DNA from 2 places in the Thalassotalea aquiviva genome. Region 2 is predicted to be linked to the other one. Evidence: riboswitches for the same ligand, from Rfam matches in the RefSeq annotation. Region 2 holds a riboswitch; the other holds the start of a gene.
What was found. Region 2 has a riboswitch for molybdenum cofactor ahead of moaA (GTP 3',8-cyclase MoaA). Riboswitches for the same ligand answer to the same signal wherever they lie in the genome.

Region 1 (6,091 bases), 500 kb from region 2:
TAGGTGTTCTTTATCCTAATTCAATAAGGGCAAAAGCCAAAGTATTTTGTAAAAATCAGAACCTAAAAACAACAATCAACCAGCTGTTTTTTATATTAATAATGTCAATTCCTAAGACTATAACTAGGACCTAACAGCATCGGGAGAATTGTTATGCTGCATACCAATAAATCGATTTCAATGTCACTTTACGCTTTACCACTTTTATCAATAAGCTCATTATCCGCACAAGCTCACATCGGTGATGATGTAGCCAAAGCCATGACCGAAGCTAAGGTTAACTTGTCTTTTCGATATCGACTTGAATCCGTCGACCAAGACAATCTTGATGAAGATGCTCTTGCCTCAACGTTAAAAAGTCGAGTCAGCGTTACCACAGGTAAAGTCTCTGGTTTCAACGCTTTAGTTGAGGCCGACAACGTTACTTATATTGGCAATGATAGCTTTAATAATACGATAAATGGCAGAGTTGACTACCCCGTTGTCGCCGATCCAAATGGCACTGAAATCAACCAAGCTAATATAAATTACTTAGGGGAAAATTTTACCTTCACCCTGGGCAGACAAAGAATAAACCTTGATGACCAACGTTTTGTCGGTGGGGTCGGTTGGCGTCAAAACGAACAGACATATGACGGATATCGCCTGCAATTTTCGCCTTTTAAAAGCTTTAAATTGGATGCCAGTTATGTGTTTAACGTTAATCGAATTTTTGGTGAAAAGCACCCAACCAATTCTGATTTTCATGGCGATATTGGTTTGTTCAACGCCAAATACAGCATCAACAAAAGTCACAGTTTGGTCTTTTATGATTACTATCTTGATTTAGACAAAGCTATTGCCAATTCAAGCAACACTTATGGCCTAACGTATCAAGGTAACATTGCGTTTAACCGCCTAAATATGATGCTCAAAGCAGGGTTAGCCAGCCAACAAGACACAGGGGATAACCCCAATAATTATGACGCCGATTATTATATTGCCGAAGTCATGTTTAAACTCGCCGGATTCACATTTGGCGCAGGTTATGAAGAGTTGGGTTCAGATAATGGCATCGGCTTTAAAACGCCACTGGCAACACTGCATAAATTTCAGGGCTTTACGGATCAATTTTTAAACACGCCGGCTTCAGGTATTGAAGATTTTTACTTAAAAGCAGCAACCAAGTTTAATAACTTAGATATAGCTCTGGCTTGGCACAATTTTGAAGCCAATAAAGGCAACGCTCAGTACGGTGATGAAATTAACTTTTCTGTGGGTTATAAATTTACTAAGCATGTTTCAACATTATTTAAAGCAGCGCATTATAATGCTGATGACCTTAACAGCGACACCAATAAGCTCTGGTTTATGATCAGTGCAAATTATTAATTAGTCCAACTAACTGAATGCTATTTCACAACATTTTAGATAATTTACTGTAAAAATCGTATTAAGGTGTTAGTCTTAATACAAGAGATTTTTTAATTCGCCGAGCTTTTTTTTCTAAGCAAACACCGTAACCTGTGCTTTGTATGAAAAACTGGCCGCAAGCAAAGTTGCTCTGCACTTACCGCTTGCCAGGGCTAACGGGGAAACCGGTTAGCCTCCCGACTTTGGAAAGGTGACCATGTTAGAAGACGCGTTTGGGCGCAGGTTTTATTACCTGCGCTTGTCGATCACCGATGTTTGCAATTTTCGTTGCACATATTGTTTACCTGAAGGTTATCAATGTGATCATGATCGAAATTTTTTATCCTTAGCTGAAATTGGACGCATTGCTCAAGGCTTTGCTCAACTTGGCACTGAGAAAATTCGGATCACCGGAGGCGAGCCTTCGCTGCGAAAAGATCTGCCACAAATCATCTCCGCTTGTAAACAAACCCAAGGCATAAAAACCGTTGCTCTAACGTCTAATGGTTATAAATTAGCGCAACAGTTTCCAACCTGGCTTGACGCCGGTATCGATGCCATTAACATCAGTATCGACTCTTTAGACTCAAGACAGTTTAACGCCATCACCGGCTCCAATAAGCTCGACAACATTTTATCCGGTATCGATAACGCCTTAACCGCTGGCTTTAAAAAAATTAAGCTTAATACCGTGTTGCTGCGTGAGCATAATGCATACGACCTTAAACCGTTCTTTCACTATGTAAAACATACCCCAATAAGTATTCGGTTTATTGAACTGATGCAAACGGGTGACAACAAAGCATTTTACCAACAACAACATGTCAGTGGACAGCACATCAAAAATCAATTATTGGCCAATGGCTGGCTACCTAACATTAGGACAAAAACAGCAGGCCCTGCACAAGAGTTTTCACACTCAGATTACCAAGGCAGTATTGGTTTAATCATGCCTTATGCAAAAGATTTTTGTAACTCTTGTAATCGCTTAAGAGTCAGCGCCTTAGGAAATGTCCATTTGTGTTTATTCGCCGAACAAGGGCTATCGATTAGAGAACAGTTGCAAGATGATGATACCAGTGCTTTGCAACAAAAATTGGTGGCTTTGCTCGCCGATAAAAAAGCCACACACTTTTTAAAACAAGGTTTTACTGGTGCCACCAAACATTTATCAATGCTTGGAGGTTAGCCATGCGATGTTTAGGTGTTGTACTTGCAGGGGGATTATCTTCTCGAATGGGCCAAAACAAAGCCTTCCTACCCCATAATGGCGCTTCTTTAGAGCATCGTTCGACTCAGTTAACACACCAGACCATGCTCGATTTTAGTACCAACTTATTGGCGCAGTGCCACCTAGATAAAGTCATTGTGAGCGGCGAAAATTGTTTAGGCTTAGCAGATATTGTGCCCCAAGGGGGGCCTCTTTCGGGTATTTATAGTGCAATAAAGCAATATCAGCCTCAGTCCGTGTTAGCGATCCCCGTCGATATGCCTTTTCTTAGCGCAACACTTTTACAAGAACTACGCCTTAAGGGCGAGTTAAGTGGCAAAGCGTGTTACTTCAACCGCTCTTCATTACCCGTTTATTTACCTATTACTGCCGTTGTTGAACAATATTTACAGCAAACATTTAACAGCGCAGAATTTATGAATACTGGCAAAGGCCCGTCTTTTAAAGAAGTATTAAGACGCTCTCAAGGCCAGTCGATACATTTAAAAAATACCAAAGCGCTGATCAACACCAATACGCCTGAACAATGGCGAGCGGCGCAAAAACAAATAATAACAATGTAATTTTGGAAACCTTATGTCTACGACTCAACCATCAAACCATGCGAGCGGTTTTACCCCTTTAAATATTGCGGTATTAACCGTTTCCGATACTCGCACAGACACCACAGATACCTCTGGTCATGCTTTAGCCGAAAGAGCAACGAGCTCGGGTCATCACGTGGTGGCAAAAGAAATTGTCAAAGACGACATATATCAGCTTCGTTATATCATTTCAAAATGGATTTTAGATCCTAATATTCACGCTATTATCAGTACCGGTGGTACCGGCTTTACTCCCCGAGATAATACCCTTGAAGCCATTCAACCTTTATTTGATAAGCGTGTTGAAGGATTTGGCGAATTATTTCGACATATTTCGTTCACTCAAATTGGCACATCGACGGTTCAATCTAGAGCATTTGCCGGTATGGCCAATCAAACCGTTATATTTTGTGTTCCGGGCTCAACTAATGCGTGTAAAACCGCTTGGGATGCGATTATAAAAGAGCAATTAGATGGCGCTCACAAGCCCTGTAACTTTATCCCACATTTGAACCTAGCCGATAATTGTCAACATAGAGGTTAATACGGATGAGTCAGTTTAGTCATTTAAACGCCGCCGGCGAAGCAAATATGGTTGATGTTAGCGCCAAAGATATCAGTACTCGTGTTGCCAAAGCACAAGCACTGATCACTATGAGTGAGCAGGCTTTTCGTTTACTCATAGAAGGTAAACACACAAAAGGCGATGTTTTTGCCGTTGCCCGTATTGCCGGTATTCAAGCAGCCAAGAAATGCAGTGATCTTATTCCCTTGTGCCATCCATTGATGCTCACCAAAGTCGACATAGATTTCGAAACATTGCCGACTGAGCAAACAATTAGAGTGCTTAGTCGATGCAAACTCAGAGGCCAAACAGGGGTTGAAATGGAGGCATTGACGGCGGCATCCGTTGCCGCATTAACCCTTTATGACATGTGCAAAGCCGTCGATAAAACCATGATCATTTCCGATCTTAAAGTATTAGAAAAACAAGGTGGTAAAAGTGGCCATTGGGTGAGTGAATGAAACTAAAAATATTATTTTTTGCAGCCTTTAGAGAACAACTGCAACATGCGAGTTTGGACATCGAATGCCCTCAAGGCGCTACCGTTGCCGATTTGATGACCCAACTAAAAACAAAAGGGGATGTTTGGCAGCAGATTTTTAGCTCTGATGCGATTATGTGCGCGGTTAATCAAAACATGGTCGATGTTGAACAGCCATTATTTGATCAAGATGAAGTCGCTTTTTTTCCTCCGGTAACCGGTGGCTAAGGTCGTTCAAAATGACAAGTTCAAAACCAACTAAGCGACTAACCAAAATCAGTGTGCAACGACAAGGCTTCAATTTTAATGAACAAATGACTGACCTTGAGCAAGGCAATGTCAAAGATGGTGCCACCGTTACTTTTACGGGTCGAGTTAGAGACTTTAACGATGACTCTCACGTCACCCACCTTGAAATTGAACACTACCCAGGGATGACACAAATGTGCTTAAAAAACATCGCTGAACAAGCCAGAAAGCGCTGGTCTTTGGGGCATATTGTTATTATTCACCGATACGGTAAGCTTGCTCTTGGCGATAATATTGTCTTTGTTGGAGTGACAAGTATGCACCGTAAAAGTGCTTTTATGGCGACAGAATTTATAATGGATTACTTAAAAACTAAGGCCCCGTTTTGGAAAAAAGAAGGAACCAAACAAGGCGAGCGTTGGGTTGAAGCCAAACAATCTGATCAGCAGGAAGCGCACAAATGGTAATAAAAAAATTCGCTTTTTTTTATTTTCTTTTGCTCTCACAGCTCCAAGCCGAAACACTTCATGTGGCTGTTGCATCAAATTTTAGCCAGACTTTGCAATATTTACGTGCTGACTTTGAACAAAGCCATCAAGTAAATTTAAAAATATCATCTGCAGCTTCGGGGGTGCTCTATCAGCAAATACAACATGGAGCACCGTTTGATTTGTTTTTATCGGCCGATAAGTTACGCCCTCAATTATTACAGCAAGCCAACCTGACTGTAAACCCGTTACCTACCACCTATGCGATAGGTCAGTTAGCACTGTATTCTGCCCAGTCAAAGAGTCCAATATCGTTAGATCATTTACAGCAATATCAAGGACGTTTAGCTCTAGCCAACCCCGCTCTAGCCCCCTATGGTCAAGCGGCAAAAGAAACGCTCATGAGCTTAGGGCTTTGGCAGCAATATCAACATCGTTTAATCCTTGGCAGTAATATCAATCAAACGCTTTTGCAACTTGACTCTGGTGCCGTTGAATATGGCTTTATTTCTTATAATCAATTACTTGAGACAAAATCAGGGTTTGGTAAACTCATTGATAACAATTACTACCAGCCAATAGAACAACAGATGGTGATTTTGAAATCGAGTTCAGTACCGCAACTGGCACAACAATTTTTAGATTACATGCTAAGCGATAAAAGCCAACAAATTTTGCGCGAACACGGCTATCTAACACCTCATTCGCCAATACTAGTGCCATCACAACACCAGGAAGAAAGCCCTTAACATGGAACTGACTTACGATTGGCTAGCCCTTTATACCACCGTCAAGTTAGCCCTACTGACCACAATCATTTTATTAATACTGGGTACCCCTATGGCCTGGTATTTAAGTAAATTACAGTCCCCGTATAAGGTATTTATTGAGGCCATCGTCGCCCTGCCCTTGGTATTGCCACCAACCGTTCTGGGCTTTTATTTGTTAATTTTATTCTCCCCAAACCACCCTGTAGGTGGCGCCTTTGTGCAACTGACGGGGAGCAATTTAGCATTCAGTTTTAGTGGTATTTTAATTGGCTCAATTATTTACTCCTTACCTTTTGTGGTGCAACCATTACAAAAAGCATTCGAGCAACTT
Region 2 (6,091 bases):
GCAATGGCGCTGTTTAGTGCGTTAGGTGGTGGTGTTGATGTAAAAGGTGGCATTGTCTTTGGTGACAAACTACCACTTGCCAAGCATGAAATAAATGCGCCTTTATACGCCAATGCTGAGTCTCGTATTGAAAGCGATGCGGCGGCCATTATTGGTGCCAGTGGTTCGTGGGTAGCATGGCGCAATATGGTCGAAGCAGGGCAAAGCCCATACCCTATTAGGGGCATGTTTGTTTATAAACAAAACCCAATGCTCTCGGTGCCTGATAGTGGTAGAACAAAGCGTATGCTTGAGAAAATGGACTTGATTGTTGTTATCGATACCATGCCAAGTGATACCGCATTAATGGCCGATGTTATTTTGCCTGAGTGTTCTTACCTTGAGCGTGAAGATCCAATTCGAACGTTTGCGGGCATTGAACCTGCGATTGGCTTGCGTAAAAAAGTCATCGAGCCGATGTATGATAGCAAGCCTGTCATCGAAATTATGCGAGGCTTAAGTAAAAAGCTCTCCAAACCGCTGTGGGAAATCACCAAAAAATATGATGAAGATGTGCAAGATGAGCTTTTAGATGAAGATGAATCAACCTATTACCAAGAAAATGGGTTTGATCTCACCGAGCCTTATCTGCACTCGCAAGAAGAGCTTAATCATCATGCCTTTGTTGCTAAACACGGTGAAGGTGCTTGGAAAATGCTACGCGAAAAAGGGGTTTATTACCCAGAAATGGAAGCGTCATTTAAAAAGATTAATAACAACAGTTATCAATATTACCCTGACGATAAAAAAGTCTACTCGGTGTTGCCAATTGAAGAAAAAACGGATTTCAATATGCTCACCAATGATTTTTATAAGCACTGTGATCCTTGCGACAATCCAGCTGATATTGCACCTTGGAAGCGTACCTTTAAAACACCAAGCAAAAAGATTGAGTGTTATTTAACCAATATGGCAAGGAAAGGGGTCGACCCTATGCCAACTTGGAAACAAGATGAGTATGTCAAAGTCCCAGTTGGAAAGTTCAAGTTTATTACTGGACGTCATGCGATACAGACTCAAAACGCTACTCAAAATAATGTGATGTTGCTTGATTTGATGCGCGAAAACTATGCATGGATTAACGATGCTGAAGCTAAGAAACTTGGCATTGAGCATGGCGATATGATTGAGATCAGTAGTAGTGTTGGCACGGTTCGTATCAAAGCGTATCCGACGCCAAAAATTGTACCGGAGTCTATTTTTTACGTTCATGGTTTTGGTGCAAAATCAGATGGTCAAACGTTTGCACACAGAAACGGTGCGAGTGACAACGAAATCATAGAAGGGGTCATTGAACCTGTCTATGGCTCGGCCATTATGCATCAAACTCTCGTTACGGTTAAGAAGGTCTAATATATGAACTACGCAATGGCTCTAGATTATCAAAACTGCATCAATTGCCGAGCTTGTGAGGTCGCATGTAAAGAAGAAAACGGCGTTCAACTCGGTGCAGACAAACAGCGTATCTGGGTGGGTATGGTAGAAGGTCAAGCTAATGGCAAACCTTTTGTTAATCTATACCCTTCACAATGTAATCATTGTATCGACGCCCCCTGCGTATCGGTTTGCCCGACTAAGGCTAGCCGTTACATTGCAGGCGGTATCATTAAGGTTGAAGCGGATAAATGTATTTTATGTAAAAGTTGCATGGAGTCGTGTCCATATGACGCAAGATTTATCGATGACACCAAAACCGCAGTCGATAAGTGTACGTTTTGCGCCCATCAAATCGCCGAAACGGGCACTACCGCCTGTCAGGCAACCTGTCCGACTAAGGTTCGCACCTTTGGTGACTTGGACGACCCGAATAGCGATCTTGTGAAACTGCTTGAGAAAAGACGCTTTTTCTTTCAAAAAGAAGAGCTTGGTACTTTACCAAAACTTTTCTATTTGGTTCCTGAAGATGAGGCATACGCTAAACAAAGCATCGGCCCTAATACCAAAATACACACTTGGGAAGAGATAAAACCGTTGTATGAGCGCGCAGCCAAAAGAAGGAGTGAAGAATGGACACAATAACCTTTGCAGGCTTAGACATTAATAAAGTGTCGTTTAAAAAATTGTTTTTCAATAAAGCGATGCTATTGGCTTATCTTCTTTTACTTATTGGAGTATTGGGTCTTTATCAGGTGTTTGATCTGCGCTACTTTAGTGCCACGGTAAATGCCCATGATGCTGGGCTTGACCCGACCAATCCGGCATTAAAAGAGGCTATGTATCAAGCGATATTTGGTACTGTGGGTGAAGTAAACCGAAACCTTCCTTGGAGTGTGCTAATTTCAAACTACATGTTCATGCTTTATACCGGTAGCGGGATTATCTTTCTAGTTGCCTTAGCAGAACTGTTAAAACTGAAAGTCGTTGAAAAGGCCGCTGTGGGCTTTATGGTGCTAGGGCTTTCAATGGTCTTTGCAGGCTTGTTTACCATTATGACGGACCTGCATGTGTTAAATATTCCTTGGATGATATTTTCACCCAATACCGAGGCCGCCATTTGGATGATGTTTCCATTGTATATGGTCTATATTCCCTTTGTTTTGTTTGAGATATACCTGTTATTGACCAACAACAAAACGTTAGCAAGAAAGTTAGCCTTTGTGATTGTGATCATGAGTATTGGTATTGATCTTATTGAATATTATATTCAGGCTAAGCTCTTTTCGATGAACACGGCAAGGCATTTATGGACCGAGTTTCCAGCGCTAACCATCTACTTTATCATTTCATCGTTTGTCGCGTCGCTTGGTATTATGGGCTTATATACCTTTTTGGTGCACAGAGATAAAGCGGAATACGAGCAGCTACTTAACCTTATTGGGCGCACTTTGTTATTTGCTATTTTGCTATTGGGCGTGTTTGAGATCATTGGCTTGTTGAGCGTTGATAAAGCATGGACCAATATCATTTTGTTTGGCCCTTTAAGTTCACTTTATTTCATCGGCTACGTGCTTTGTATCTTTGTCCTTGCACTGCTTTTAGTGATTAAATCAGGGAAACCAAGCTTTACTGTTATGGCATCAGTTTTTGCCATTATTGGCGGCTATGTCGGACGACTTATCTTTGTCTATGGTGGTAATGCCGTACCTATGAGTAACCGCTTTGGTACCGGTTTTGAGAAAAATGAAATATATGAAGTGACCAAAACCTTCATTTATGCCACTCCGCACCTTGGCGAGATCTTTATCGTTTTAGGATCTATTGGGGTGTCGCTGATTACCTACAAATTACTCGATGGGCTTTTTTCAGTAGGCAAATTAAAAGAGCATGCATAATATTAAACGGGCTTATTTCACCAAATAAGCCCGTTTTATTTTCAATATATCCTTAATGGGATTGGTAAAAATTATCGTTTTAAAATGGCTTGATCTTGCGCAACATAAGCCGGTAATAAGCTTAGTTTGTTAGGCAATTTCAGGTACACTCAAAATTATTAAAGCAACTCCGAAGCCTACTGTCCTAAACATTAAATTGCATGGTTAGTTGGCCGTGGTTTAGCCACCGGGTCATAAAAGAAATTGCATGGCCTCCCGCAATTTGGAAAGGTGTTGAATGTTACAAGATTCATATGGGCGCACATTTAAATACCTGCGCCTATCAGTTACTGATGTTTGTAATTACAAGTGCAATTACTGTTTGCCAGACGGTTATGGCTGCAGTGAAAAAGTATCTCATTTGTCGGTTGGTGAAATCAAAAAATTGGTATCGGCTTTTGCTGATATGGGGGTTGAAAAGGTCCGTATTACGGGCGGTGAACCTGCACTAAGACGCGACCTTGGTGAGATCATCAGTAGCATAAAAAGCATCCCTGGTATTAAAACCGTGGCCTTAACTACCAATGGTCATAAGCTTGAGAATCACATTGCTGATTGGGCTGAGCGTGGGCTGGATGCCATTAATGTTAGCTGTGATAGTTTAGACCCTCGAATGTTCGAAGCCATCACCGGGCGACAAAAATTAGATCAAATATTGAAAGCTATTCGTCTTGCGCATGGCTTAATTGACTCGGTGAAAGTTAATGTTGTTATCCTAAAGCAATTCAACCTGTCTCAATTTGAGCGCTTTGTACAATGGGTGAAAACAGAAAGTATTGCCATTCGATTTATTGAATTGATGCAAACCGCCGATAACCAAGTTTTTTTTAGTCAAAACCATGTTAGCTCAAGCAAATTACAACAGAAGCTAAAAGAAGGTGGTTGGCAGCCGAAAAGATTAGCCGTCACCGCAGGTCCCGCACAAGAATATTGGCACCCAGAGTTTAAAGGCCGTTTAGGTTTTATCTCGCCCTATGCAAAAGATTTTTGTAACACTTGCAATCGCTTACGCATATCGTCGGTTGGCAAACTTCACCTTTGCTTGTTTTCTGAGCAAGGCCATGAATTACGTCCGCTTTTAAAGCAAGTCACGCATCAGCAGTTGTGTGCGCACATTGAGCAGTTATTAAGTCAAAAAGTTGAAGCTCATCAATTACAACAAGGTAGCACCGGCTTAACGTCTCATTTGGCGATGATTGGCGGTTAGTTATGAAAATGATAGGTGTTGTATTAGCCGGCGGACGCTCTTCTAGAATGGGGCAAGATAAAGCCTTGCTCGCACATAAAAATGTCAACATGTTAGCCTTTAGCGAAAAAGTCTTACGTGACTGTGGTTGTGACGAGGTACTTATTAGTCGCAATGAGAAGGGCTTTATTCAAGATAGCATCGAAAATGTAGGCCCACTTGGTGGGATCTACTCCGTACTTAATCACCTTGAAGCGGATGCTTGGCTTGTGATCTTGCCGGTCGACTTACCTTGTATTGACGCGCAAACACTGGCGACATTATTGAATTATTCAACAGCACATAGCAAGGCCAGTTACTATGCAGATCATCCTCTGCCTTGTGTTGTGCCTTACTCTATCGAGTTAAAACAACAGCTAAAAGATCGCCTTACGCAAACTCATAAGCGCTCGGTAAAGTCTATGTTGCATTGGCTTGGCGCACACGAATTGACAGTGCAAAGCCAAACAAGATTAATCAACACCAATACGCCTGAGGAGTGGCAGAATGTTACTCATCAGTTAAAACATCATTCAAGGAGCCATTATGGGATGTGATTGTCATAGCGTGAACGATACCTTGATGCCATTTGAACAGGCATTGTCTTTTTTGCTCAATACTGCCCGCAATGCCAATATTGAGCTTAGTGCTGAGCAAATACCGTTAATCGATGCGTTAGATAGAATTTTGACAAAGCCAATACACTCAGGCATTAACGTCCCTGTGCACAGTAACTCGGCGATGGATGGGTACGGCTTAGCCACAGCATATTGCGATGAAAACAGCGAGTTTGAGGTTGTCGCTAATGTCTTAGCTGGCGATGACTTTAACGGCGAGCTGGCGCCACATCAGTGCGTTCGGATCATGACAGGTGCCAAAATCCCCAAACATGTACATAGCGTGGTTATGCAGGAAAATGTGTGTCGAAATGGCGATAAAATCACTTTAAAAAAAGCCTGTAAAGCTGGAGATAATATCCGCCTAGCCGGCGAAGATATCCAACAAGGCGCATTGTTATTTGAGGCGGGCAGACAATTATCACCAGCGGATATGGGGTTACTTGCTTCGGTAGGAATCGCTGATGTTTGGGTGCAACGACGTCTAAACGTAGCCGTGATTGCCACCGGCGATGAATTGATCTCATCTGGCGAGGCGCTAACGCCTGGGAAAATTTATGAGTCTAATCGCTTTACTTGCATTGGCATGCTCAAACGATTAGGGATCAACGTCATTGATATGGGCATTGTCCCTGATGATGTGAATTTGCTTGAAAAAAACTTGCTTAGCGCCTCCGAGCAAGCCGATGTGATAATCTCATCCGGCGGTGTTTCGGTCGGTGATGCCGATTACGTAAAAGACGTCATTGAGCAGAAAGGAAATATTGGCTTTTGGAAAATAGCGTTAAAGCCTGGTAAACCCTTTGCCTTTGGCCAGTTTAACCAGCGCTTTTTTTTGGGGCTACCTGGTAACCCCGTGTCAGCGACCATTACCCTAGATCAATTGGGCATGCCTTTTT

Region 1: linked by a shared signal. The riboswitch ahead of moaA (GTP 3',8-cyclase MoaA) and the one ahead of moaA (GTP 3',8-cyclase MoaA) in region 2 are both predicted to bind molybdenum cofactor.

What each region holds. Positions count from the first base shown of each region.
Region 1 is NZ_CP166961.1:1,109,101-1,115,191, reverse strand. It holds gene ACAY00_RS05035 (alginate export family protein) at 154-1,371, shown strand; molybdenum cofactor riboswitch at 1,458-1,622, shown strand; gene moaA (GTP 3',8-cyclase MoaA) at 1,610-2,581, shown strand; gene ACAY00_RS05025 (molybdenum cofactor guanylyltransferase) at 2,584-3,186, shown strand; gene moaB (molybdenum cofactor biosynthesis protein B) at 3,200-3,751, shown strand; gene moaC (cyclic pyranopterin monophosphate synthase MoaC) at 3,757-4,233, shown strand; gene moaD (molybdopterin converting factor subunit 1) at 4,230-4,481, shown strand; gene moaE (molybdopterin synthase catalytic subunit MoaE) at 4,493-4,969, shown strand; gene modA (molybdate ABC transporter substrate-binding protein) at 4,963-5,739, shown strand; gene modB (molybdate ABC transporter permease subunit) at 5,741-6,091, shown strand, end outside.
Region 2 is NZ_CP166961.1:608,416-614,506, forward strand. It holds gene ACAY00_RS02695 (molybdopterin-dependent oxidoreductase) at 1-1,392, shown strand, start outside; gene ACAY00_RS02700 (4Fe-4S dicluster domain-containing protein) at 1,396-2,058, shown strand; gene nrfD (NrfD/PsrC family molybdoenzyme membrane anchor subunit) at 2,046-3,311, shown strand; molybdenum cofactor riboswitch at 3,466-3,600, shown strand; gene moaA (GTP 3',8-cyclase MoaA) at 3,589-4,557, shown strand; gene ACAY00_RS02715 (molybdenum cofactor guanylyltransferase) at 4,560-5,132, shown strand; gene glp (gephyrin-like molybdotransferase Glp) at 5,122-6,091, shown strand, end outside.